3 regions of the Kitasatospora sp. NPDC002040 genome follow, and region 1 is predicted to be linked to each of the others. Evidence: riboswitches for the same ligand, from Rfam matches in the RefSeq annotation. Region 1 holds a riboswitch; each other region holds the start of a gene.

Region 1 (6,618 bases):
TACCGGCTGCGCAGGTCGGCCAGGCACTCCAGTGCCCGCTCCAGCAGGACCGGCTTGCGCTCGCGGTAGTCCAGCGCGCCGACCTCGGCGACCGCCTTGCCGAGCAGCACCACCTGGCTGCGGCCGTCCGCGCCCGGCTTGAGCAGCACCGGGTTCATCGCCGCCTCCGGCTCCACCCGGGCGGCCTGTGCCTGCATCGCCTGCGCGCGGCCGATCTCGGCGCCGTCGGCGGTGACGAAGGAGTTCAGCGACATGTTCTGCGCCTTGAACGGCGCCACGCTGACACCCTGTCGGGCCAGCCAGCGGCAGATGCCCGCGGTGACCACGCTCTTGCCCGCGTCGGAGGTCGTCCCGGCGACCAGCAGAGCGTTCATCGCTTCCTCCACGAGTACAGTGCCCGGCCGGTCACGGTGACCGCCAGTGCCAGGGCGCCGACCCGCCGGGAGAGCGTGCAGGCCCGTTCGATGTCATCGACCGTCACCGGCCGCAGCTCGCCGCCGAGTACCGGCCGGTGCTCGACACGCTCCCCGTACCGCAGCGTGCCGCCCAGCTGGACGCCGAGTGCTCCGGCGAAGGCCGATTCGGCCTGGCCCGCGTTCGGGCTGGGGTGTGACGAGCCGTCACGGCGCCAGACCCGCCAGGCGGTGCGCGGCTCGGGCGCGGCCGCCACCGTGAGCAGTGCGGTCAGCCGGGCACCCGGCCACCCGGCCAGGTCGTCCAGGCGGGCCGAGGCCCAGCCGAACCGCAGGTGGCGCGGGGAGCGGTGGCCCACCATCGCGTCCAGGGTGTTGACGGCCCGGAAGGCGAGCAGACCCGGCGTGCCGGCCAGCGCGCCCCAGGTGAGCGCGTTCACCACGGCGTCGGCGGTGTTCTCGGCCACCGACTCCACCACGGCGCGGGCGATCTGCGGCCCGTCCAGCGCGCTCGGGTCCCGCCCGCACAGGTGCGGCAGGCGCTCGCGGGCGGCGGCCAGGTCGTGCTGCCGGAGCGAACGGCCGATGGTGCGGGCCTCCCGGGTCAGCGAGGTGCCGCCCAGCACCGTCCAGGTCGCGGCGGCGGCGAGGACGGCCCGGGCGACCGGGGCGTCCTTCAGGGCCCGCTCCGCGAGCACGGCCCCGGCCGCGACGGTGCCCACGCAGGCGGCCGTGTACGCGGCCCCGGCCGGACGGTGGTCGCGCCACAGCCGGCGCTCCAGCCGGGACGCGGCCGAGCCGAACACGGCCACGGGGTGGCCCCGGCGGGGGTCGGCGAACTGCGCGTCGGCGAGGTAGCCGGTGACGGAGCCGAGCAGGAAGGGGAGCGCGGGGGTCAGCCTGCGCACGACGGGGGGAGGTCGTCGCGGTCCTGGGCAGGCGGCATGGCGTGCGTGTCCTCACTCAGGGTCCGCGCCCTGGATCGACGTACCGGGGGCGAGAGTCTCCTGGCTTCCGGGTCCGACACACCCTCGGGCCTTCCAACAGCCGCCTGGGCGGGCCGTCGTGACCATATGTCGAGCGTGCTCCCCGGTGACAGTGGCGGGACCGCGCCGGATTCGCACCGGCTTCCTCTACTTGCCTCCGTTTGGCTGAAGGATCCCATCACGCGCCTCGATCGGCCGTCAACAAAGGGCGCGGAGGGGTTGGTCACACGGACGTTCGCCCCGCCGTGCGGGGGGTGCCGGGCCGGGTGAAGCTGGCCCTGGCGCGGCGCAGGTCCGCGTCCGGACTGGAGGACGGTCATGACCGATCTCGGCAAACTTCTCGGGGGACTGCTCGGCGGCGGGGGAAGCGGGGGCGGAAGTGGAGGCGGGGGTGCGGGGAATCTGCTCGGCCTGCTGCTGGGAGCGCTCGGCGGCAGCAAGGGAGCGTCCGGCGGCCTGGGCGCGCTGCTGCAGCAGCTGACCCAGGGCGGGCTGGGGTCGCAGGCCCAGTCCTGGGTCGGCACCGGCGACAACCACCCGGTGAGCGGCGCCGAACTCGCCGCCGCCCTGCCCGACCAGGAGCTGGACGCGCTGGCGCAGCAGGCCGGCCTCTCCCGCGAGGAGGCCGCCGACCGGCTCGCCGCCCAGCTCCCGGGCGCGGTCGACCAGCTCACGCCGAGCGGCGAGGTGCCGAGCCCGGCCACGCTCGAGCAGCTCTTCGGCAAGCAGAACTGAGACCTCACCCACAAGCCCGGGGCGCCGCCCGCGCGGCGGAGCCGCACCTCGGCAGCGCCCTGGGCCCCGGGTGAGGCACTGGTTGATCGAACGTGTGCCGAGCCCCGCGACACTCGAGCAGCTCTTCGGCAAGCAGACCTGGGCTCGTGGTGCTGCGGACGGGCGGCTCCGCCGTCGGGGCGCCCTGCCCGACCGAAGTCGGCACCGCCCGCGCGGCGGAGCAGCGCCCCGGGCGGACGTACTGGTTGATCGAACGTGTGCCTACCTCCGAGTAGGAGGGCTGATCGGGCGTCAGCATTGGTGCGATCCGCCAAAGGCCCGGTGAGGGGGGCCCGGGGGCTTCGTGTGTTCAGCGGGTGATCGGGGCGACGGGTGCGGGCCTAGCGTCTGGTGGCATGCGACGCAGACCGCCCACCCCCGCGCCCGTGCCCTTCTCGCCGACGGCGGCCCGGGCCCATCGGGCCGGGCTCGGCCTGACCCCGGACCAGGTCGCGGAGGGGATGGCCGCGCACGGGGTGCGGCTGCTGCCGATGCACGTGATCGGCTGGGAGACCGGCGAGTTCCGGCCGTCCGAGGAGGAGTTCATCGCGCTCTCCCGGGCGCTCTGGTGCCCGCCCGCCCAGCTGATGGGCGCCGCGCCGGCCACCCTGCGGGACTTCCGGGTGGCCCGGGAGCTGACCCAGGACCAGGCCGCCCGCCGGATCGGCATCGCGCTGCGCACCTACGAACAGGCCGAGCTGGCCGGCAAGTGGGTCGGCGACGCCGAGCAGACGTACGAGCTGGCCCACGCGCTGGGCATCGGACTGCGGATGCTGGTGCGGGTGACCCACCGTCAGGACGAGCTCGACCGGTGCCTGAAGCAGTGCGTGGAGGGGCGCTGGCAGTCCCAGGTGAAGCCGGTGGCCCGGCTGGTGCCGGTGCCCCGGCAGGTGCTGGAGCAGACGCTGGCGGAGCTCCAGGGCGAGTACCTGGTGCCGATGCACTGGGGCTCCGCCCCGGCCCCGGCCGACCAGCAGCCGGTGAAGCCGCACGCGCAGCGGTTCTGGGAGCTGCTCGCCGCGCACCGGACCGAGATCCCGGTCTGACGGGCCGTCGGCTCCCGGACGGCCCCCTCCCGGTGGCAGCGCGCCACCGGCGCCGGTGGAATGGACCGCATCGTCCCGTCCACAGCACACCGGGGAGCGCAATGCGTTGGGGAACCGCGGCCATGGTCGCCGCCGCCGCAGTCGGAGCCGGTACCGCAGCCGTCCTGCTGCTCGGCCGCAGGGCGTCCGACGGAGTGCTGCGACCGCGTGTCGCCGAATCCGGGGCGGGGGCCGACCTTCGGGTGCACGGCCTGGCCGCCGGCGAAGTGGTGCTCACCCGCGGCATCGCCACCGCCCGCCCCGGCCAATACGCGCTGGAGTGGAAGGACGGCGGCCACGCGGTGGTCGGCGCGGTGCTCGGCACCGGTCCGCAGACCGTCACCCGCCGGCTGGAACGCGTCGACAGCGGGGTGCTGGCGCCCGGCACCGAGGTCGAACTGACGCCCCGGGTCCTCACCGGCGACCCGCGCTCGGCACTCGGCCTGCACTACACCGACACCGCGGCCGAGGGCGAACTCGGCACCCTGCCCGCCTGGTACGTCGACGGCAAGCGCGGTACCTGGGTGATCCTGGTGCACGGCCCCGGCGCCGACCGCTCGCAGGCACTGCCGGTGCTCCCGGTGCTGCACCGGCTCCAGCTGCCCGCGCTGGCGGTCACCTACCGGGGCGACGCGGGCGCACCCGCCTCGCCGGACCGGCTCGGGCACTTCGGCGAGACGGAGTGGCAGGACGTCGACGCGGCGATCCGGCTCGCCCTCGACAGCGGCGCGGGCCGGGTGATCCTGTACGGCTGGTCGGTCGGGGCCACCATGGTGCTCCAGGCCGCCGCCAGGACGGCCTGGCGGGACGCGATCGCCGGGCTGGTGCTCGACTCCCCGGTGCTGGACTGGTCCCAGACCGTCCGGCGGGAACGCGCCCGGGCCGGCGTGCCCGCCCCGCTGGCCGAACTCGGTGCCCTGGCCGCCGAGGGCCGCTCCGGGGTCGACCTGGCCGGTTTCGCCCGGCTCGCCGCCGGGGCCGACCTGCACGTGCCGACCCTGCTGCTGCACAGCCCCGCCGACTCGATCGCCCCCTGGGACGCCGCCGCCCGGCTGGCCGACCTGCGCGGCGACCTGGTCAGCCTGCACCCCGTCCCGCACGCCGAGCACGCGGCGCTCTGGAACGCCGACCCGGCCGGATACACGGAGACCCTCCGCCGCTGGCTCACCCCGCTGCTCTAGGGCCGGTGCTCCAGGGCCGCCCCGGGCCGCCGTGCGGACCGTGAAATGACCGTTGGCGTCTGGTTTGCCCCCGGCTCGTGAAAAGGCGATGTGACAGAAGGCCCACGCACGGGGAAGACTGCACGGCGTGACGTCTCGGAATTCGCGCGACCGTGATGCCCCGCTCCCGCCGACGATCGGTACCGGGGCGACGGTGACCCGTCTCCCCGGCACGGCCCGCCGCGGTGACACCGCACAGCCGGGCAGCACCCCCACCCCCCGCCGCCGTACCCCCGCACCCAAGCCCGGCCGAGGCCGCTCGCCGGTGCCGGACGGCTTCCCCGCACCCGCCGAGCTGGCCCCGCTGGCCCGCCGGATGCTGGCCGACGCGGTCCGGATCGCCCGCTGGGCCGGCGAACTCGACGAGGTCGACAAGCGCGGTGAGCTCCTCCCCGAGGACGCCCGCGCCGCCGGCCGCGCCCTCGCCATGACCGTCGGCGCCGCCGCCAACGCCTGGGGCCAGGCCCTGCTGGTCGGCCTGGTCGAGGCCCGCGACGGCGGTGCCACCCCCGGGTGGCGCCTGCACGCGTGGGAGCACGACGACGAGGCCGTGATCCGCGGCTGGTCCGCGCTCTTCGACGCCTGGACGCTGGTCGCCCCGATGCCGCCCGCCGCGATGCGGGGCGTCTTCGCCGTGCTGGCCGGACAGGCCGTGGACCAGGCGCCCCAGCTGCTCTCCTTCCTGCACCTGGTGGACGGCCCGGTGGCCGACAGCGAGCTGCTGGAGCTGCTCCGCCGGGGCCTGGACGAGCGCCGGGTCGCCGCCGGGGCCACCCCGCTGTCGCCCGTCCCACACGCCGCCTCCGCCGTCTCCGCCGTCCGCGGCACCTGCCGCGAGCCGCAGATCGACACCCCGCACTCGCCGGCCGACGTGGCCGCGGTGCTGGACTGGATGCTGGACGGCCTGGCCGCCGTCGGCGCCCTCTCCCGCCAGGACGAGGCGGCCGAGCTCTCCCCGCTCGGCCACTGGGCGGTCCGGGCCAAGCTGGAGGAGATCTGCACCGTCGCGCAGACCGCCGCCGGGCACATCGAGCAGGACGCGCTGGAGCTCCTGGACGCCTGCGCCAACTACTCGCCCGGCCCCGCCAGGGCCGAGTACCGCGCCTGGGTCGCGGCCCGGCCGGTGGACCGCGCGGTGGCCGAACTGCTGGACGCCGCCCGGGGCGACGACGCGCTGCTGCGCGGCCTCGCCTTCGAGGCGCTGCGGGTCGCCGGGGGCACCGCCGAGCAGGCGGTCCGGGCAGCCGTGGACGAGGCCGTGCTGCGGCCCTACGCGCTGCTCTGGCTGGCCGAGCAGTCCGACGAGGTCGGCGTCCTGCCCTCGGACGTCCTGACGGCCGAGGACGCCGCCTGGCTCTGGGTCGACACGGCCGCCGCCGTGCTCGACCACGGCGAGACCGGCCTGCTGGTCGGCCACGTCGAGGGCGCCTCGGCCGGGGAGCCGGTCCGGCTCTTCAACCGGGCCCGCCAGTCCGGCCACCCCCGCGCCGCCTCCGTCCTCACCGCGGTCGCCGGGGTCCACCCCGACCCCGCCGTGGCCCGGGCGGCCCGCCGCAGCGCCTTCAGCGTCCACAAGGGCGGCGCCTAGCCTCCGGCCTTCCCAGCAGGTGCACCGAAGCCAACGCGAAGGGCCCCGATCCGGTTCCGGATCGGGGCCCTTCGTCGTGTGCCTGGCGTCAGCAGCCGCGCGACTCCGCGCGGCGGGCGCGGACGTCCCCGACCTTCTGGCCCACCTTGCGGCGGATGACCAGGAGGGGGGCCATGGCGGCCAGCGTGATCTGGGCGATCGCGCCGATGTGCATCAGGGTGTTGCCGCCGGGCAGACCGGCCGCCCAGGCCGCGAGGCAGCCGATCGAGACCACGATCCAGCAGAGCGTGGCGGTGGCCAGCAGGCCCTGCGGCTTCGGGTACTCGATCCGGCTCACCATCAGGTACGCCACGCCGAAGATCATCAGCAGGCCCGGCACGAACGGCGGGTCCAGCAGGACGATCGCGATCACCGTCATGGCGCCCATCGGGCAGGGCATGCCCTGGAAGATCCCCGGCTGCATCTTGACCGCCGAGAACCGGGCCAGCCGGAGCACCACCGCGAGCAGCACGGTGAGCGCGATCAGCGCGGAGAAGCGCTGGTCCTGCCCGG
Region 2 (6,618 bases), on a different contig from region 1:
CCCCAGCTCTCGGTGCCGCAGCTGTTCGAGAACATGTTCCCGGACTGGTTCACCGGCGTGGCCTTCGCCGCGATCGGGATCGGCGCCCTGGTGCCCGCCGCGATCATGTCGATCGCCGCGGCCAACCTGTTCACCCGCAACATCTACAAGGAGTACCTGAAGCCGACCGCCACCCCGGCGGACGAGACCAAGGTGGCCAAGCTCGCCTCGCTGCTGGTCAAGGTCGGCGCGCTGGCCTTCGTGCTGCTGATGGACAAGCAGTTCGCGATCAACCTCCAGCTGCTGGGCGGGATCTGGATCCTGCAGACCTTCGTCTCCATCGTCGGCGGCCTGTTCACCCGCTGGTTCCACCGCTGGGCGCTGCTGGCCGGCTGGGCGGTCGGCATGGGCTACGGCACCTGGAAGGCGTACGGGGTCTCCTCGGCCGCCACCAAGCACTTCGGCGGCAGCTCGGCCGAGATCCCCGGGGTCGGCGAGATCGGCTACATCGGCCTCACCGCCTTCGTCCTCAACGTCCTGGTCACCGTGGTCCTCACGCTGGCCCTGCGGGCCCTCAAGGCCCCCGAGGGCGCCGACGAGACCAGCCGGGCCGACTACACCGCCGAGGCCCCGCCCGCGTCGCCGGTGAAGGTCCCCGCGCCCTCCGACTCCCCCGACTCCCCGGAGGCTCCGGAGCCCGCCGTAGCGCACTGATTCATCCGGGCGCACGGGCCCGTGCTGCGCGCGCCCTGTGATCGCGCCGTCCCCCCGGTCAACACTTGGGGGACGGCGCGATCATCCGTATGACCGGATGACCGGACAACGGGGAGAGAGACATGGCGGAACCCAGCAGCAGCGTCCTCAACGGCCACCGCACCACCCGCACCGCGACCGCACAGCCCGCGGTGCTGATCGCCACCAGACATGGCGAGAGCATCGCCAACGTCGAGTTCCAGCTGGCCGGCGAGACCGGCGCCCTGACCGTCCCGATCACCTCCAGGGACGCCGACATCCCGCTCTCCCTGCACGGCCAGGCCCAGGCGCAGGCCCTCGGCCGCTGGTGGGCCGCCCTCCCCCCGGAGGACCGGCCCCGCTCGGTCTGGTGCTCCCCGTACGTCCGCACCGCCGAGACGGCGCGGATCGCGCTGGCCCAGGCGAGCGGGCTCGGGGCGGTGCCGGTCGGCCTGGCGGTCCGCTACGACGAACGGCTGCGGGACCGCGAGCTGGGCGTGCTGGAAATGCTCACCAAGGCCGCGATCGAGAAGGAGCACCCCGGCGAGGCGGCGAGGCGGCGCAAGATGGGCGAGCTCTATTACCGGCCGTCGGGTGGTGAATCGTTTCTGGACGTCGCACTGCGGATGCGGAGCCTGTTGCGGGATCTCCGCGAGGAAGAGGACGGGCGGCCCGTTCTGGTGGTCGCGCACGACTGCCCGGTGCTGATGCTCCGCTACATCCTGGACCGGCTGACGGAATCCCAGTTGCTCGATCTCCCCCCCGTCGCCAACTGCTCCACCAGCCTCTGGCGGAACCATGCCAATTCCCTTCACCCCGAGAGCTGGAACCGCACCGACCACCTTTAACCGAAGGTGCGGCGGTACGCCTGCGGAGTGGTGCCGAGCCAGCGGGTGAAGTGGTGCCGCAGCGTGGCGGCATTGCCGAAGCCGCAGCTGGCCGCCACCGTCTCGACCGGCTCGTTGGTGCCCTCCAGCAGCCGCTGGGCCTGCAGCAGCCGCTGGTTGGTCAGCCAGCGGTGCGGGGTGGTGCCGGTCTCCTGCTGGAACCTGCGGGCGAAGGTGCGCGGCGACATGTGGGCCCGGGAGGCGAGTTGTTCCACCGTCAGCTCGTGGTGCAGGTTCCGGCGGAGCCAGTCCAGCAGGCCGCCGAGCGAGTCCTCGTCGCCCTCCGGCAGCGGCCGGGCGATGAACTGCGCCTGGCCGCCGTCCCGGTGCGGGGCGACCACCATCCGCCGGGCGATCCCCCGGGCCACCTCGGCCCCCTGGAACTTGCGGACCAGGTGCAGGCAGGCGTCGATCCCGGCGGCGGTGCCGGCCGAGGTGATCACCGGGTCCTCGTCCACGTAGAGCACGTCCGGCTCGACCCGGGTGAGCGGGAACCGGGCGGCCAGCCGGTCGGTGTGCCGCCAGTGGGTGGTGGAGCGGCGGCCGTCCAGCAGCCCGGCCGCACCGAGCAGGAAGGCGCCGCTGCAGATCGACAGCACCCGGGCACCCCGCTGGGCCGCCGCCTGCAGGGCCTCGATCAGCACCGCCGGGTACTCCTCCCGGACGGTGGTGGCGGCGGCGATCACCAGGTCGGCCCCGGCCAGCCGCTCGGCGCCGTACTCGACGTCGATGCTGTACCCGGCGTGCGTCCGGAGCCGGCCCGGCCGGTCGGAGGCCACCGCGAAGTCGTACACCGGCAGGCCGTTGTCGCTCCGGTCGAGGCCGAACACCTCGCAGGCGACGCCGAGTTCGAAGGGGTGGACTTCTTCCAGCACGACGGTCACGACGTTCTGCAGCATGGCACCAGAATGCCCGATGGCAGGATATCGATGCAATAGGTCGTTTCTGCCACTCGTCCCGGCGCCCGGGCGGCGGGACAGTGAGGACATGGACTCCTCGACCGTCGCAAGCACCCTGGCCCTGCTCGGCATCCTCGGCACGTTCGCCCTGCTGGGCGTGCTGGTGGGCCGGGACGTCGACCGCAACTCCCGGCACGGCCGGGACAACTGGCACCGCCCCGGCGGCTACCCCTACGACCCCGCGCCCGGCGCCCGGCTGCAGGGCACCCTGCCCGCCCCCTCCGACCCCGCCCCCGGCACACTGTCGCCATGGACATCGTCATCCGCCGCGCCGTCGAAGCCGATCTCGAAGCAGTCGGAGCGGTCACCCTCGAAGCCTTCGTCGGCGACGGCCACAGCCCCGCGGACGGCCCCTACGCCGCCAAGCTCGCCGACGCCCGGCCCCGGTTCGAACAGGCCGAGCTCCTCGTCGCGGTCGACCCTGGCAGCGGACAGCTTCTCGGCTGCGTGACCTTCGCGGTCGGCGGCACCGGCTTCGCCGACATCGCCGCCCCGCACGAGGGCGAGATCCGGATGCTCGCGGTCGGCGGGGCGGCCCGCGGCCGCGGCGCCGGCGAGGCGCTCGTCCGCGCCTCGATGGCCCGCAGCCGGGAGCTCGGACTGACCGCCATGGCGTTCTCCACCCGGCCCTCGATGACCTCGGCCCACCGCCTGTACGAACGCCTCGGCTTCCGCCGGGCCCCCGAGCGCGACTGGGAGGTCCGCCCGGGGGTGCTGCTGCTCGTCTACGTCATCGACCTCTGACCGCCGGCACCTGTGGCGGACCGCGCCGGGCCAGTCCCGGTGCGGTCCGCCACATTCTGCTGCCCGCAGGACCCGCCTGCGGATACGGCGGGTACGGAGCGGGCCGCCCCCGGTAGGGCCGTACCGCCCCCCGCCCGTCCGGTGCCCTTTGCGCGCCCGAGGGTGTGCGCCGGACGGCCCCCCGTCGCCGCCCCCGAACCCGCCGAGGAGTCAGCCCGACACGCTGCGCGCACAAGATGTGGGGTTACATCTTGGATGGACTACAACATGTATGCTCGCTCTCGCTGTCGAAGCAGGGGAACCCGGTGCGAATCCGGGACTGCCCCGCAGCGGTGAGCAGGCGCCCCAAGGGGTGCCCGTGAGTCCGATGACCTGCCGACGGTGTGCCACAGGGCTTCCCCGCAGACGCCATGCAGCACAGCAGTAACGTCCGGGCCTCGCGGGTGGGCCAGGGGGGTTGAATCGCGCACGCCGTCGGGCGTTGCGCGCGCTCCCCTGTGCCCCAGTGGTCCGGTAGCCCCCTCGCCGACCGCCGCCGCCAGGAGAGAAGCGCCTTGACCATCGCTGCCTCAGTTGCCCTGCCCTCCCAGGGTTCTGCCGACTCCGCACACACCGACCCCGGTGCTGCGCTGCTTCGGCTGCTCACCGACCGCAGCATCGACCTGCCCCAGGTGGACCCCGGCCACGTCGCGGCCGCTGCGCTGCGCGGCCGGAACGCCAACTCGGACTTCGCCGAGCTGCGCGGGCTGGCCGTGGAGGCTGCCGCCTCGATGATCGCCGAGGACCCGCAGTACTCGAAGCTCGCCGCCCGCCTGCTCGCGCTGGAGATCCAGGACGAGGCGATCGGCCAGGGCGCGGTCTCCTTCTCCGCCTCGATCGTGGTCGGCCACACCGAGGGCCTGATCGGCGACATCACCGCCGCCTTCGTGGCCAAGCACGCCGACGCCTTCGACGCCCTGATCGACCAGCAGGGCGACGACCGGTTCGAGTACTTCGGCCTGCGCACCGTGCAGTCCCGCTACCTGCTGCGCCACCCGATCACCCGCAAGGTGATCGAGACCCCGCAGCACTTCCTGCTCCGCGTCGCGGCCGGCCTCGCGGTCGGCGACACCGAGCAGTCGGTGGCCGAGGTGGCCGAGCTGTACACCCTGATGAGCCGCCTGGAGTACCTGACCTCCTCGCCGACGCTCTTCAACTCCGGCACCAAGCACCCGCAGATGTCCTCCTGCTACCTGCTGGACTCGCCGCTGGACAACCTGGACTCGATCTACGGCCGCTACGCGCAGATCGCCCGGCTCTCCAAGCACGCGGGTGGCATCGGCCTCTCCTACTCGCGCATCCGCTCGCGCGGCAGCCTGATCCGCGGCACCAACGGCAAGTCCAACGGCATCGTCCCGTTCCTGCGCACCCTGGACTCCTCGGTTGCCGCGGTGAACCAGGGCGGCCGCCGCAAGGGCGCCGCCTGCGTGTACCTGGAGACCTGGCACGCCGACATCGAGGAGTTCCTGGAGCTCCGCGACAACACCGGCGAGGAGGCCCGGCGCACCCACAACCTGAACCTGGCCCACTGGATCCCGGACGAGTTCATGCGCCGGGTGAACGCCAACGCCGACTGGTCGCTGTTCTCCCCGGCCGACGTGCCCGAGCTGGTCGACCTGTGGGGCGCCGAGTTCGACGCCGCGTACCTGAAGGCCGAGGCCGCGGGCAAGGCCGTCCGCACCATCCCGGCGCAGACCCTGTACGCCCGGATGATGCGCACCCTGGCCACCACCGGCAACGGCTGGATGACCTTCAAGGACGCCTCCAACCGCGCCGCCAACCAGACCGCGCTGCCCGGCCGGGTGGTCCACTCCTCGAACCTCTGCACCGAGATCATCGAGGTCACCGACGACTCCGAGACCGCGGTCTGCAACCTCGGCTCGGTCAACCTCGGCGCCCACGTCGCCGCCGGGGCCACCGCCGCCGACCTGCTGAACGCGATGGACTGGGACCGGCTGGACGCCACCGTGCGCACCGCCGTGACCTTCCTGGACCGGGTCATCGACATCAACTTCTACCCGACCACCGAGGCCGGGACCTCCAACTCCCGCTGGCGCCCGGTCGGCCTCGGCGTGATGGGCCTCCAGGACGTCTTCTTCCAGCTCCGGCTGGACTTCGACTCGGCCGAGGCCAAGCGGCTCTCCACCCTGATCGCCGAGCGGATCATGCTGGTCGCCTACGAGCGCTCCAGCGAGCTCGCCGTCCAGCTCGGCCGGCACGAGGCGTACGCGGAGACCCGCGCCGCCCGCGGCCAGCTGCACGTGGACCACTTCGACACCGCGCCGCAGTGGGCCGACCACTGGGACGCGCTGCGCGCCACCATCGCCGAGACCGGCCTGCGCAACTCGCTGCTGCTGGCGATCGCGCCGACCGCGACCATCGCCTCGATCGCCGGCGTGTACGAGTGCATCGAGCCGCAGGTGTCCAACCTGTTCAAGCGCGAGACCCTCTCCGGCGAGTTCCTCCAGGTCAACCCGTACCTGATCCGCGACCTCAAGGAGCTGGGCGTCTGGGACGCGCAGACCCGGGACGCGCTGCGCGAGTCCAACGGCTCGGTGCAGGACCTCAACTGGCTGCCCGCCGAGGTCCGTTCGCTCTACCGCACCGCCTGGGAACTGCCGCAGCGCGCGCTGATCGACCTGGCCGCCGCCCGGCAGCCGTACATCGACCAGAGCCAGTCGCTGAACCTCTTCATGGCCGCGCCGACCATCGGCAAGCTGAGCTCGATGTACGCGTACGCCTGGAAGGTCGGTCTGAAGACCACCTACTACCTGCGCTCGCGCCCGGCCACCCGGATCGCCCAGGCCGCCTCCTCCTCCGGGGCGAAGGCCGTCGTCCCGGCGCCGTCCGCCCCGGTCTCCGTGGCGGCCCCGACCACCCTCACTCCGGAGGAGGAGGCGGCGCTCGCCTGCTCCCTGGAGAACCCCGAGTCCTGCGAGGCCTGCCAGTGAGCACCACCGACCGCGAGAAGATGCTGCTCGACCCCGGCTTCGAGCTGACGCTGCGTCCGATGCGCTACCCGTCGTTCTACGACAAGTACCGCGACGCGATCAAGAACACCTGGACCGTCGAGGAGGTGGACCTGCACTCCGACGTCGCCGACCTCGCCAAGCTCAGCGAGGGCGAGCGGCACATGATCGGCCGCCTGGTCGCCTTCTTCGCCACCGGTGACTCGATCGTCTCCAACAACGTGGTGCTGAGTCTCTACAAGCACATCAACTCGCCCGAGGCGCGGCTGTACCTGTCCCGGCAGCTGTTCGAGGAGGCCGTGCACGTCC
Region 3 (6,618 bases), on a different contig from region 1:
CGCCGGCCCGATCCACTAGCCGGCCCCTTCCGGGCGGTCCGTGCGAGTGGTTCCTGAAGCCGCCCTCAGCTCTTCAGGAACCCTTCAGCACCGCTCGGCCATGCTGGCCATGACTGTTCGGGCACGACACGGCCCAGCCCTGGGGGAGAGCCCCCGCAGCCGAAGCCGCCGACCGGCAGCCCCACCTGGAAAGGCACCGAAAGATGCTCATCTCCTCGGCCCTGTCGGCCGTCAACCCGCTGGACGCGGGCTCACTGCTGGCCGCGTTCGGCGCGCTGGGCATCGCCGTGGTCATGTTCGCGGAGACCGGCCTGCTGGTCGGCTTCTTCCTCCCCGGCGACTCGCTGCTGTTCACCGCGGGCCTGCTGTGCACCACCGGCGCGCACAGCGGACCCCATCTCGACCTCGCCCAGGTCCTCGCGGCCGCCGTGGTCGGCGCCCTGACCGGTGCTCAGGTGGGCTTCCTGATCGGACGCCGGGGCGGCCGTGCGCTGCTGGCCCGCTCCCGCAGCAAGCACCTGCACCAGGGCGCGGTGCGGGCCGAGGAGATCCTCGACCGCTACGGCCACGGCAAGGCCGTCGTGCTGGCCCGCTTCGTCCCCGTGGTGCGCACCGTCCTCAACCCGCTGGCCGGCGCCCTCGGCGTGAACGTCCGTACCTTCACGCTGTGGCAGGTCGTCGGCGGACTGGTCTGGACGGTCGGCCTGGTCCTGGCCGGGTACGCGCTCGGCTCCTCGATCCCGAACGTCGACCACTACCTGCTGCCGATCATCGCCGTGGTGGTGGCGGTCTCCCTGGCACCGCTGGTGCTGGAGGTGCTGCGCTCCCGTCGACAGGCCGGGGCCCGATGAACCGGTCCGCGAGCCTGCTCGCCCTCGACGGCCGCGGTGTCGACGGCGGCCTGTACCAGCGCATCGACCACTGGGCCCAGCACCTCCCGGCGCCGGTGCGGCACGTCGTCGCCGCGTTCTCCGCCTACGGCCTGGTCCTGGTCGCCGTGCTGATGCTGCTCGCCTGGTGGCGCGCCCGGCGGGCCGACAGTGCGACGCTGGCCCGGGCGCTGGCCGCACCGCTGGTGGTGACCGTCGCCTTCGCCGCCGACACCCTGCTCAAGTCCGTGCTGCGCGAGCCCCGCCCGTGCCAGGTGCTGGAGGCCGGGCCCACCCTCGAAGCGTGCCCGGGCGTCGGGGACTGGTCGCTGCCCAGCAACCACACCGTGATCGTCTTCGCCGCGGCCGCCGTGCTGTGGCAGGTCGACCGCCGCCTCGGCGCAGTCGCCCTTGTCCTGGCCATCGCGATGGGCGTTTCGCGGGTGCTGGTCGGCGTCCACTACCCGCACGACGTCGTCCTCGGTGCCGTGGTCGGCACCGCCGCCGGCTACGGCCTCGCCCTGCTGGCCGGCCGCAGCGCACCCCTGGTCGACCGGGCCCGTGAGGGGAGGCTGCGCCGATGGCTGACCGCATGACCCTCCGTCAGGCGGCGCCCTGGATCGCGGGCTGCGCCGGGGCGTTCGCCGTCATCGCCGTGGTGCTCGACCTGAACGGATGGGCACCGCTGGGCTTCGAGCGGGCGGCGATCGACCTTGCGGTCGCCCACCGGCCGTCCGCCGCCGTCAGCACGGCCGACGCCGTCACCTCGCTCGGCACCGGCCCCTTCCCCTACCTCGTCGCCCTCGCGGCCGGCGTCGTCCTGGTCCGCGCCCGGCGGCCCCACCGCTCCGGCCGGGCCGCAGCCGCACTGCTGCTCGCCCCGGTGCTGTGGCTGGTCGCGGGCCAGCTCCTCCGGCAGGGCCTGATGCACGGCTTCGGCCGAGCCCGCCCACCGGCCGTCGACTGGGCGTTCACCCCCTCCGGGTTCGCGTTCCCCTCAGGCCACGCCTTCACCTCTGCGGTGTGCGCCGGGCTGCTCGCCCTCGCCGTCGCCCGCACCCACCCCGGCACCCGACGCACCGCCACCACGCTCGCCCTGGCCTTCGGCGCCGTCATCGGCGCCACCCGGGTCTACCTCGGCGTGCACTGGCCGCTGGACGTCCTCGGCGGCTGGCTCCTCGCCACCGCCTGGCTACTCCTCGGCGCCGCCCTGCTGCGGACCCCGGCCCGGACCGACCGTACGGAGTGATCGCACCGGGGGGACCGGGGCGGGCACCCTGTTCGAGGTGGGCCCGCCCCGGCCTGAGGCTGCGTCAGCCGGTGAGTTCCGCCCGGAGTCGGCGGGCCGCACCGACCAGGCTGTCGATCGAGGCGCGGGTCTCGGGCCAGCCGCGGGTCTTGAGGCCGCAGTCGGGGTTGACCCAGAGGCGTTCGGCCGGGATCGCGGCCAGGCCGGCCCGGAGCAGTTCCACGGCCTCCTCGGTGCCGGGTACGCGGGGTGAGTGGATGTCCCAGACGCCGGGGCCGACCTCGCGGGGGTAGCCCGCGTCGGCCAGCTCGTGGGCGACCTGCATGTGCGAGCGGGCCGCCTCCAGGGAGATGACGTCGGCGTCGAGTTCGTCGATCGCGGTCATGATCGCGCCGAACTCGGCGTAGCACATGTGGGTGTGGACCTGGGTGTCGGCGCGGACCCCGGAGGTGGAGAGCCGGAACGCCTCGGTGGCCCAGTCCAGGTAGGCCGGACGGTCGGCGGCGCGCAGCGGCAGGGTCTCGCGCAGCGCGGGCTCGTCCACCTGGATCACCGCCGCGCCAGCCGCCTCCAGGTCGGTGACCTCGTCGCGCAGGGCGAGGGCGACCTGGCGGGCGGTGTCGGCGAGCGGCTGGTCGTCGCGGACGAAGGACCAGGCGAGCATGGTGACCGGGCCGGTGAGCATGCCCTTGACCGGACGGTCCGTCAGATCCTGTGCGTAGCGGTACCAGTCGACGGTCATCGGGTGCGGCCGGGAGATGTCGCCCGCCAGCACTGGCGGCCGGACGTACCGGGTGCCGTACGACTGCACCCACCCGTGGCGGGTGGCGAGGTAGCCGGTGAGCCGCTCGGCGAAGTACTGCACCATGTCGTTGCGCTCGGGCTCACCGTGCACCAGCACGTCGAGCCCGGCCTTCTCCTGGTACGCGATCACCTCACGCACCTCGGCCTCCATCCGCTCCCGGTAGGCGGCGGCACCGATCCGACCGGCCGTCAGATCGGCCCGGGCCAGCCGGAGTTCGCCGGTCTGCGGGAACGAGCCGATGGTGGTGGTCGGCAGCAGCGGCAGGGCCAGCCGGGCGCGCTGCGCCGCGGCCCGTTGCGGGTACGCCTGGGCGCGGCGGGTGTCCTCGGCGGTGACAGCCGCAGCCCTGGCCCGGACGGCCGGGTCCCGGGTGACCGCGGAGCCGGCCCGGGAGGCCAGGTCGGCGCGGTTGGCGGCGAGTTCGGCCGTGATCGCGCTCGCGCCCTCGCGCAGGCCCCGGGCGAGCAGGGCGGTCTCCCGGGCCTTCTGCCGGGCGAAGGCCAGCCAGCGGGCGATCTGCGGGTCGAGGTCGCGCTCGGCGGTGGCGTCCAGCGGTACGTGCAGCAGCGAGCTGGACGGTGCCACGTCCACCCGGTCGGCCAGGCCGAGCAGGGTGGCCAGGGTGCCGAGCGACTTCTCCAGGTCGTTGATCCAGATGTTGCGGCCGTCCACCACGCCGGCGACCAGGCGCTTGCCGGGCAGGCCGCCGACGGCGGCCAGGTCGTCCAGGTTGGCGGCGGCGGGGCCGGTGAAGTCCAGCGCGAGGCCCTCGACGGGCGACTTGGCCAGCACCTTCAGCGCCTCGCCGAGGCGGTCGAAGTAGCTGGCGACCAGCAGCTTCGGACGCTCCGTCAGGGCGCCCAGCTCGCGGTAGACCCGGGCGGCGGCGTTGAGTTCGGCCGGCGTGCGGTCCTGGACCAGTGCGGGTTCGTCCAGCTGGACCCAGTCCGCACCGGCGGTCCACAGCTCGGCCAGCAGCTCGGCGTAGACCGGCAGCAGCCGGTCCAGCAGGGTGAGCGGCTGGAAGTCGGCGGCCACGCCCGGGGCGGGCTTGGCCAGCAGCAGGTAGGTGACCGGGCCGACCAGCACGGGCCGGGCCCGGTGGCCGAGTTCGACGGCCTCGCGCAGCTCGGTGACGGCCTTGGCGGGGTTGGCGGTGAAGACCGTGTCCGGGCCCAACTCGGGCACCAGGTAGTGGTAGTTGGTGTCGAACCACTTGGTCATCTCCAGCGGCGCGACCTCCTGGGTGCCGCGCGCCATCGCGAAGTACCCGTCGAGTGCGTCGGCGTCGACGGCCGCGCGGTGGCGGGCCGGGATCGCGCCGACCGCGACCGTGGTGTCCAGTACGTGGTCGTAGAGCGAGAAGTCACCGGTGGGCACTTCGTGGAGGCCGGCCTCGGTGAGCTGCTGCCAGTTCTCCCGGCGCAGCCCGGCGGCGGCGGTGAGCAGGGCTTCGGCTGTGACCGTGCCCTTCCAGTACCCCTCGATCGCCTTCTTGAGCTCCCGGTTGCGGCCCTGGCGGGGGTAGCCGTGCACGGTGGCCCGGGTTGCCGTGGCGGCGGAACGCACTGTCAAGGGACTCTCCTTCGCGAGTCTGTCTCCTGGTCCCCGATGACGGGACGTCAGGCGCGAAGGGGTACGGAACAGGACGGGACCGTCTGCGCGTCAACAGCGCCGAGCCCGCCTTGCCGTCCGCCGACCCGCCCACGAGGTCACCGAGATCTCCGCGCGCGAAAGGTCGCGTGCGGGCAGCGGGCAGGTCTTCGGACTCGCGGGCACGGCCGCCCTGGAAGGGCGGTCACCTACTGGCCGTCGCTTCCCAGGCCCGTTCCGGACCCAGTGCGTATGACGGCGGTCGTTCCCACTCACCGCTGCGGGGCAGTCCCGGACTGGCCGATCGATCGGCTTCACCGGGTTCCCTCTTACGACGCATCTGCCTGGCGGGCAGCGCGAACCAGCTACAGGGCCACCATAGAACGAAACCGGGGCACCAGGAGCACAACCCGCCACCCCGTCCGCACTCCGAGACGCAGGCGATGCCCGAACGGGCCCGTCCCGCGGGTCACCCCCGCGGGACGGGCAGCCGTCAGCGCGGGCAGCTGCCCTGGACGACCTTGCCGCCGGACTGCGCGGCCGTGGACGGGTCGACCATCAGGCACAGGCCGGTCCAGTAGTTGATGAACTTGTAGCCCGTGCCGTCCGGGAGCGGCGTGGGGATGACGTTCCACATCTGGCTGCCGGAGAACCAGCGGGTCTCGCAGGGCCACCAGAACAGCTGGGTGCCGGCGCCGGGCGGGGTGCCGTTGTTGTAGGGCACGGTGAGGCACTTGCCGTTGGCGGCCTTGAGCCAGTAGTAGCCCTTGCCGTCGAAGGAGTCCTTCGGGTCGGTGGCGGTCCACTGGTGGCTGCTCGGGGCGGTGGCCTGGCAGGCGCGCTGGGTGACCAGTCCGCCGTCCGCGTTGTCGTCGAACTCGGGGCCGCGGACCATGCAGCGGCCGTACTTGGTGTCGGCGTAGCTCTTGTCGGCCCTGACCCGCCAGATCGCCGGGTCGCCCTCGCGGGACTTGAGGTCCTGGTTGCGCATGATGAGGTCGTACACCGGGGCCCAGCCGGGGAAGTCCATCATGACGATGCCCAGGCGGCCCTTCCCGCCACCGCTGTTGAAGTAGTCCATCAGCCGCTCGTTGACGCCCGGCACCCAGACCAGCTCCTTGCCGCGCAGGACACTGGTGCCGCCCGCGATCTCGTCCGGCCCGTAGCCGAGCGGCGCGTTGGAGGCGGAGGTGTAGGTCACGAAGGTCTGCTTGGTGCTGCCGGCGACGGCTGCGTCGAGGTTCTTCTTGACCAGGTTCCACTTGGTCGGCGCGTCGGCGGCGTTCCAGGTGTCCTGGGTGTGGGCCTCGAAGCCGTTCAGGCCGTAGCCCGAGTAGTCGCCGCCGCCGGGGCCGTTGAAGAACCCGAGCACGATCTTGCCGCGGGCCTGCCCCAGGGTGGGCGGATCGGTCCGCCGGCCGTCGTTGTAGAAGAGGCCGGGGAAGGTGGCGACGTAGTTGTCGAAGATCTGCTGACGCACCGTCTGGTCCACCGAGGCGGGCTCGTCGGTGCAGCTGCCGGTGGAGCCGTTGCACTCGGCCTTCAGCCGCATCACGACGGTCTCGCCGGGGTGGGCGCCCAGGAACGACTGGGCCTTCTTCAGCACGTCCTCGAAGTTGGCGGTCTGGTAGAAGGTGCCGTGGTGGATCGTGAAGGTGCCGCCGATGACGCGGACCCGGATGTCGATCGCGCGGATGCCGCGGTCCAGCTGCGCCCTGAGCGTCGCCGCGCTGTCGCCGAAGTCCTGCTGGGTCTGCACGGCGTTGCCCCCGTGCAGGGAGAGCGTCTCGTGCGTGCCGGGGATCGACATCGCGGTCAGCGGCGTGTTCGGCCCCAACTGCGACATCCAGTCCCCGAGCGGGGCGTCGCCGAGGTTCCGGTACGCGTCCCGGTTGTCCGTCCCGCTGGCGTGGGCGGTGCCCGGCACGGACAGCGGGAGGAGGGCGGCGGTGGTGACGACCGCCACCGCCGCGGCACGGGTGAGGCGGCGGAGGCTCCGGCGCAGGACGGCGCCGGCCCGGCGGGCGGGGGCGGAGGGGGAGAGGTGCATGGTGGCTCTTCACGATCGGGGAGACGAAAGCAGGGCACCGGTGCGGTGGGAC

What was found. Region 1 has a riboswitch for cobalamin ahead of ABT118_RS19245 (cobalamin biosynthesis protein). Riboswitches for the same ligand answer to the same signal wherever they lie in the genome.
Region 2: it holds a riboswitch for cobalamin, as region 1 does, so the genes downstream of both, ABT118_RS12030 (ribonucleoside-diphosphate reductase subunit alpha) here and ABT118_RS19245 (cobalamin biosynthesis protein) in region 1, are expected to answer to the same signal.
Region 3: it holds a riboswitch for cobalamin, as region 1 does, so the genes downstream of both, metE (5-methyltetrahydropteroyltriglutamate--homocysteine S-methyltransferase) here and ABT118_RS19245 (cobalamin biosynthesis protein) in region 1, are expected to answer to the same signal.

What each region holds. Positions count from the first base shown of each region.
Region 1 covers NZ_JBEOXV010000007.1:225,415-232,032, forward strand. The annotation lists gene ABT118_RS19240 (cobyric acid synthase) at 1-374, opposite strand, end outside; gene ABT118_RS19245 (cobalamin biosynthesis protein) at 371-1,312, opposite strand; cobalamin riboswitch at 1,394-1,593, opposite strand; gene ABT118_RS19250 (YidB family protein) at 1,718-2,134, shown strand; gene ABT118_RS19255 (helix-turn-helix transcriptional regulator) at 2,530-3,219, shown strand; gene ABT118_RS19260 (alpha/beta hydrolase family protein) at 3,321-4,439, shown strand; gene ABT118_RS19265 (amino acid adenylation domain-containing protein) at 4,633-6,066, shown strand; gene ABT118_RS19270 (CDP-alcohol phosphatidyltransferase family protein) at 6,155-6,618, opposite strand, start outside.
Region 2 covers NZ_JBEOXV010000003.1:381,282-387,899, reverse strand. The annotation lists gene mctP (monocarboxylate uptake permease MctP) at 1-693, shown strand, start outside; gene ABT118_RS12045 (histidine phosphatase family protein) at 816-1,559, shown strand; gene ABT118_RS12040 (helix-turn-helix domain-containing protein) at 1,556-2,497, opposite strand; gene ABT118_RS12035 (GNAT family N-acetyltransferase) at 2,807-3,301, shown strand; cobalamin riboswitch at 3,567-3,695, shown strand; gene ABT118_RS12030 (ribonucleoside-diphosphate reductase subunit alpha) at 3,862-6,291, shown strand; gene ABT118_RS12025 (ribonucleotide-diphosphate reductase subunit beta) at 6,312-6,618, shown strand, end outside.
Region 3 covers NZ_JBEOXV010000002.1:826,243-832,860, reverse strand. The annotation lists partial or broken gene ABT118_RS09045 (undecaprenyl-diphosphatase) at 1-19, shown strand, start outside; gene ABT118_RS09040 (DedA family protein) at 204-851, shown strand; gene ABT118_RS09035 (phosphatase PAP2 family protein) at 848-1,465, shown strand; gene ABT118_RS09030 (phosphatase PAP2 family protein) at 1,450-2,118, shown strand; gene metE (5-methyltetrahydropteroyltriglutamate--homocysteine S-methyltransferase) at 2,183-4,498, opposite strand; cobalamin riboswitch at 4,661-4,897, opposite strand; gene ABT118_RS09020 (phosphatidylinositol-specific phospholipase C domain-containing protein) at 5,010-6,566, opposite strand.